Regions from separate parts of the Acidaminococcus sp. BV3L6 genome, predicted to be linked through region 2. Evidence: a T-box and tRNA genes for the amino acid it is inferred to sense, from the RefSeq annotation. Region 2 holds a T-box; the other holds one or more tRNA genes.
What was found. A T-box is a leader RNA that pairs with one kind of tRNA and senses whether it is charged. The one in region 2 lies ahead of HMPREF1246_RS06305 (valine--tRNA ligase), so its partner is inferred to be a tRNA-Val.
Positions count from the first base shown of each region.

Region 1: it encodes a tRNA-Val, which carries the amino acid that the T-box ahead of HMPREF1246_RS06305 (valine--tRNA ligase) is inferred to sense. The anticodon was not compared.

Region 1 covers NZ_AWUR01000042.1:27,428-30,834, reverse strand. Annotated here, with positions in the region: gene secD (protein translocase subunit SecD) at 1-281, shown strand, start outside; gene secF (protein translocase subunit SecF) at 278-1,165, shown strand; tRNA gene HMPREF1246_RS07770 (tRNA-Lys) at 1,380-1,455, shown strand; tRNA gene HMPREF1246_RS07765 (tRNA-Glu) at 1,464-1,538, shown strand; tRNA gene HMPREF1246_RS07760 (tRNA-Val) at 1,547-1,622, shown strand; gene HMPREF1246_RS07755 (NfeD family protein) at 1,742-2,209, shown strand; gene floA (flotillin-like protein FloA) at 2,206-3,201, shown strand; gene HMPREF1246_RS07745 (hypothetical protein) at 3,214-3,407, shown strand, end outside.
Region 2 covers NZ_AWUR01000034.1:11,582-14,988, reverse strand. Annotated here, with positions in the region: gene HMPREF1246_RS06325 (universal stress protein) at 1-178, shown strand, start outside; gene HMPREF1246_RS06320 (universal stress protein) at 216-644, shown strand; gene HMPREF1246_RS06315 (universal stress protein) at 706-1,143, shown strand; gene HMPREF1246_RS06310 (universal stress protein) at 1,184-1,615, shown strand; T-box leader at 1,713-1,917, shown strand; gene HMPREF1246_RS06305 (valine--tRNA ligase) at 1,966-3,407, shown strand, end outside.

The DNA.
Region 1 (3,407 bases), on a different contig from region 2:
CCTTGCGCGCAGCCGTAAATGCCGGTTTTTCCCGTGCCTTTGTAACCATTATGGACTCCAATGTGACGACCATCATGGCCGCTGCCGTGCTGTTCTATCTTGGCACAGGCCCCATCCGTGGATTTGCCGTGACGTTGGCCTTAGGTGTCCTCATCAGTATGTTTACGGCCATTACGGTTACGAAGTTCATCTTGAACGCCTTGGTTGGCAGCCAATTTACGAAGAATCCTTTCTTCTATGGAGCCAGCCTTCCGAAAAAAGATAAGGAGGTGGAAAAATGAAGCACTTTTCCATTGTGAAAAAAGCGAAGGTCTTCTTTTCCATTTCCCTGATCTTCCTTTTGGTGGGCGTTGTGTCCATGCTCACAAGGGGCTTCAATCTCGGTATTGATTTCACGGGCGGCAGCATCATTGATGTGAAGTTCGAGAACCCTGTAACCGTAAGTGAGGTCCGTGATGTCCTTTCAGACCATAAGCTGGGCAGCAGTATCATCCAGTTGGGCAGTATGGATGGACAGCAAACCGAAGAAAGCCAGTCCGTCCTCATCCGTACGGGCATCATCAGTGATGACCAGCGCGTTGAGACCATGACGGACATGACTAATCGGCTGGGACCCAATGAGGTCCTGCGTGTGGAAAACGTCGGGGCCACGGTAGGCCGCGACCTTGTAAAATCGGCTATGGGCGCCGTTGCTCTCAGCTGGGTGCTCATGATCATCTACATCACGATCCGCTTTGAGCATAACTTTGCCTTTGCCGCCATTATCGCCCTTATCATCGACGTCATGGTCACGCTCAGTTGGTTCTCCCTTCTGCAGCTTGAAATGGATTCGTCCTTTGTGGCGGCGCTCCTTACGGTGGTTGGCTACTCCATTAACGGAACGATTGTTATTTTTGACCGGATCCGGGAAAACCTCCATACTCACCGCCGCAGCGAAAGCTTGGGGGATATGGTGGATAATTCAATCTGGCAGACGATGAACCGTTCCATCTATACGTCGGCGACGACCCTTTTTGCCGTCATTGCCATCTTCCTGTTTGGTGGGGAGACGATTCGGAACTTTTCTTTTGCTATGCTTGTTGGCTTTAGTAGTGGGTTCTATACGTCGACCTTCCTGGCTGGTCCCTTGTGGATCAAGCTGCGCAGCCGCGGCACTCACAAATAAATGAATCATAAAGCAGGGTATCGTTTCGTTTTTGGGGACGGTATCCTGTTTTCTTTTGAAAAGGCTCCTTTGAAGGGGAGGAGAAGGGACGTTTTGTCCATAGGGAATCCAGCAAGACCCTGTAAAAATTTTTTTCAAAAAAAGAAAAAAGTACTTGCATAAAATGACCTCATGCTGTATTATATACGAGTAGTCACTTTTCAGTGACTGACGTGGTCCGCTAGCTCAGCTGGTAGAGCACCTGACTCTTAATCAGGGTGTCCAGAGTTCGATCCTCTGGCGGATCACCATTTTTTTTGGCCGGATGGTCAAGCGGTTAAGACACCGCCCTTTCACGGCGGTATCGGGGGTTCGATTCCCCCTCCGGTCACCAACTTTGATGGGCGCTTAGCTCAGCTGGGAGAGCGTCTGCCTTACAAGCAGAATGTCAGCAGTTCGATCCTGTTAGCGCCCACCAACTCCCGAGAATAAGACCTTTGGATGATTCCAGAGGTCTTTTTTGCTGCTTAAAAAAGGAATTTCCCGTATGTTGTAGAATATAGAGGTAAACGCCTCTGATAAAAGGAGGGATTCCTTATGTTTATGACGTTTCTTCTAATCGGCGTCGTCTTGCTCATGGTAGAAGCTGCAATTCCCGGATTTGGGATTTTTGGCGTGACCGGTCTTTTCTCCCTCTTGGCCGCTCTCTTTCTCTATCTTGGCGGTGGGGGACAGGCGCTTTTCATTGTCGGTGCCCTGCTTTTTTTGACCCTTGTCCTAGGCTATTGGTTCTTTCACAAAGGCCCGCACAGCCGCATTGGCCGCCGCATTACCTTAGGACTGCGCTTTACCGCCGATAAAGGCTATGAAGCCACTGAACGCCTACCCCAGATGGTGGGACAGACGGGAACGGCGGAAACGCCCCTGCGCCCATCCGGACGCGTCGCAATCCACGGGGAGCCTTATGATGCCATGACCCGCGGGGAATTCTATGAGGCCGGCACACCGGTCAAAGTCATTGCCGTCAGTTCACGGCAGCTCGTTGTTGAAAAGGAGGTCCCATGATTGCTTTATTGAGCAGTTCCTTCGTTGTCCTGATTCTTTTTGTCCTCATTGTCCTCTTTCTGCACTTTGTGCCCCTTGGTCTTTGGGTGTCCGCTCTTGCCGCCGGGGTCAACGTGGGAATCTTTACCCTTGTTGGGATGCGGCTGCGCCGTGTTGTGCCCTCAAAGATTGTCCTGCCCCTGGTGAAGGCCAATAAAGCCGGTCTTGATGTCAATGTGGATCAACTTGAAGCCCATTATCTTGCCGGTGGGGACGTGGACCGCGTTGTTGATGCCCTCATTGCAGCGGAACGGGCTGCCATCCCCCTTACCTTTGAACGGGCTGCCGCCATTGACCTAGCTGGACGCGACGTCCTGGAAGCCGTGCAGATGAGCGTCAATCCGAAAGTCATTGAAACCCCGTTGATTTCAGCCGTAGCCAAAAATGGGATTGAACTTAAGGTTCGGGCCCGTGTTACGGTTCGTGCCAATATTGACCGCCTTGTTGGCGGTGCCGGGGAATCGACCATCATTGCCCGAGTCGGAGAAGGCATTGTCACCACGGTAGGTTCCTCGGAAGAGCATACGGACGTCCTCGAAAACCCGGATCATATTTCCCGCACGGTCCTTAGCAAGGGACTTGATGCTGGCTCAGCTTTTGAAATCCTTTCCATTGATATTGCCGATGTTGATGTGGGACGCAATATTGGTGCCCAGCTCATGACAGACCAGGCCGAAGCCGATAAGAACATTGCCCAGGCAAAAGCGGAAGAACGGAGGGCTATGGCTGTGGCCAAGGAACAGGAAATGCGTGCCTATACGCAGGAAATGAAGGCCAAGGTCGTCGAAGCCCAGGCTGAAGTTCCGGCTGCCCTGGCGTCCGCCCTGCGTGAAGGACACCTGGGTGTCATGGACTATTACCGCATGAAGAACATCAATGCCGATACGGCCATGAGGGAGCAGATTGCAGGCGGTGAGCCCCTGCAGGGAGTGGATCATCCAAGTGAAGAGTAAGGAGGCCGCCGCATGGATCATTTCATTTTCTTTATCTTCCTCGCTTTTATCGTTTTTTCCAATGCACACCTCATTGCGCGAAAAAAGCGTCCTGTCCTCAAGGAAAAGCGGCCTCTGCGGATAAGGTCAAAAAAGCGGCCGCATGAAGCCCCCGTTCCTTGTGATGGAGCGGCGGCAGTCCTTGCGGAAAGTAAGGACCGCGGTCC
Region 2 (3,407 bases):
ATTCCTTCTTGAAGTCGGTCATCCGTCCGAGAGGATCATTGCTGTCAGCAAGGAAAAGGCCTGCACGTCCATTGTCATCGGCAGCCGCGGCCTGTCCGGCATTGCCGAATTCTTCCTGGGTAGCGTCAGTTCCAAGGTTTCCCAGTATGCTTCGGTGCCGGTCCTCATCGTAAAATAAGGACTGCGGCCCGCGTATTTATGGAGGTGAGTTTCCTATGATGAAAAAGATCCTGGTTCCCATTGATGGGTCCGATATTTCCCTGCGTGCCATGAATTTTGCCATTGAGTTGGGGAAACATTTTGCAAGTGAGATTGTTGTCCTCAATGTGGATATTCCCTACGACCTGAGCCGTATCAAACCGGCTGTGAAGGATAAGGACGGCAACGAGATTGAATCGGCCCGCCTGACCCCGCTTGAACTGGCACAGCGGGAGGCAGGAAAATCAGGCTATGACAAGATCACCTTCAAGAAATATGTCGATATCGATCCGGCGGAAAAAATCTGCGAAGTGGCAGAGACCATTGACGCGGACCTCATCGTCATGGGCAATCGCGGAATGGGCGTCCTTGCCGGATTCTTCCTGGGCAGTGTCAGCACAAAGGTTTCTCAAAGTGCCCATTGTCCGGTGACCATCGTCAAATAGCAGGTATGGTACCTGACGCTAGGAATAGGGAGGTTCCCCTAAGGTAAGGAGGTAGAGGTGTATGTTCAAGAAGATCTTAGTTCCTGTTGATGGTTCCTCGACGAGCTGGAGAGCCCTTGAAACGGCAAAGGATCTGGCTGCGAAGTATGACGGTGAGCTCATTGTAGCTCATATCGTCCAGACTTACAGCAGTGCCGATCTTTATATCAACAGCTTGGACCAGACGGCTGTTGCTGCAGAAAATGACCAGTTGACCCGTATTGGCAGCAGTGTTCTTGACACGGCAAGAACCAAGATGGAAGGCTTTACGGGCAAGGTCGACTATCTCATGGATGTGGGCCATGCCTCGGACCGGATTATTGAACTCAGCAAGGACAAACATGCAGATGCCATCGTCATCGGAAGCCGTGGCCTGTCCGGCATCGCTGAATTTTTCTTGGGCAGCGTCAGCTCCCGCGTGGCGCAGTACGCCGCTGTCCCTGTCCTTATCGTGAAATAGGCAGAGGAAAGAAAAGACGCCGTAACTAGGGGGTGGTCTTATGTTCAAGAAATTCCTCGTTCCGATTGATGGTTCCCAAACCAGTTTCCGTGCTCTTGAAACGGCGGCGGATATGGCAAAGGCTGTGGGCGGTGAACTCATTGTCATCCATGTGGTGCCGAGCAATAAAGTCAACCAGCTCATTGTCGTTGGCAATAAGCCCGTCAAGGATACGAGCGTGAAACCAACCCAGATTGGTAAGATGGTCCTTGATACGGCAAAGGACAAACTGAAGGATTTTGCTGGTGCAGCCGAGTTCGACATGGAATTTGGCGACGCCGCTGAAATGGCCGTTACCGTGGCTAGGGAAAAAGGTGCCGATGCCATTGTCATCGGTAAACGCGGTCTGTCAGGCGTGGAGGAATTCCTCCTGGGCAGCGTGAGCAGCAAGGTGGCCCAGCTGTCGCCCGTACCGGTGATCATCGTCAAATAGCACAAGGGAACCTGTGGCAGCAGCTGCAGGTTCCTTTTTTGGAACCGGCGGGAAGATTGACATTCCCCGCGCTCCTTGGTAAAATAAACTATATATGTAAAAAGCGTTGAACGGGAGGAGTAGGGGGCCCTTTCCTTTTAAGAGAAGATGCGGCCGGTGCAAGCATCTAGGAAAATCCCTTGAAGTCGCCCGGGAGCTGGCGTGCTGAACCAAAGTAAGCCCGCCCGTTTGGCTCGTTACGTCCTCAAGTTGCCCAAGCAATTGGGAAAATAGGTGGTACCGCGACCGAACTCGTCCTATCTGATGGGACGGGTTTATTTTTTTTACAGGCTAAGGAGGCTTTTGGAAGTATGGCAGAAGAAAACAACATCCCCAAGGTCTATGACCCGGCGGCAGTGGAAAAGAAATGGTATGCATATTGGGTGGAACATGGCTTTTTCCATCAACCCGTCGATAAGAGCCGGAAACCCTTCAGTGTGGTCATTCCGCCGCCCAACATCACCGGTAAGCTCCACATGGGTCATGCCCTTGATAATACCCTGCAGGACATCCTCGTGCGCTGGCATCGTATGATGGGGGACAATACCTGCTGGCTTCCCGGGTATGACCACGCGGGACTTGCCACGCAGATCAAAGTGGAAGAGGAACTGAAAAAGAAGGAAAACCTCACTCGCTATGACCTGGGCCGTGAAAAATTCCTGGAACGGGTCTGGCAGTGGAAGGAAGAATATGGCGACCGCATCGTGACTCAGCTCAAGAGCCTGGGCATTTCCTGCGACTGGGACCGTCAGCGCTTTACCATGGATGAAGGACTTTCCCGTGCTGTCCGTGAGGCCTTTGTCAGCCTCTATGAAAAAGGCCTCATCTATAAGGGAACGCGCATCATCAATTGGTGCGTCAACTGCCGTACGGCCCTGTCTGACGTTGAAGTGGAACACCAGGATGACGAGGGCCATCTGTGGTATGTGAATTATCCCATCGAAGGGGAAGCCGGGCGCTATCTCCAAATTGCCACGAGCCGTCCGGAAACCATTCCCGGCGATACGGCCGTTGCCGTAAACCCCAAGGATGAACGCTATAAGGACCTTGTGGGAAAACAGGTTCGCCTTCCCATCATGGACCGCCTTATCCCCATTGTGGCCGACGAATACGTTGACCTTGAATTTGGTACGGGCGCCGTAAAGATTACGCCGGCCCATGATCCCAACGACTATGAAGTGGGGCAGCGCCAGAAGCTGCCCAGTCTGACGGTCATCGGTCTTGACGGCAAGATGACGGCGGACGCCGGCAAATACGAAGGGGAAGACCGCTACGAATGCCGCAAGCATATCGTCCAGGACCTGAGGGACTTGGGTCTTCTCGTCAAGATCGAAGACGCGCCCCATGCTGTCGGTCACTGCCAGCGCTGCCACCACGTCGTGGAACCCCTCATTTCCACGCAGTGGTTTGTCAAAATGAAACCCCTCGTGAAGGCCGCCGTGGAATGCGTTGAAGACGGGCGCATCCAGTTTGTGCCGAACCGTTTCACGAAGACCTATACGAACTGGATGGACAACATCCATGACTGGTGCATTTCCCGCCAGATCTGGTGGGGTCACCGTATCCCTGTGTGGTACTGTGACGACTGCGGAAAGCAGATGGCGTCCCGGACGGATTTGACGGAATGCCCGCACTGCCACAGCCACAACATCCATCAGGATGAAGATGCCCTTGATACCTGGTTCAGTTCCGGTCTATGGCCTTTTTCCACCTTTGGCTGGCCGGACAAGACGGACGAACTGCAGCAGTTTTA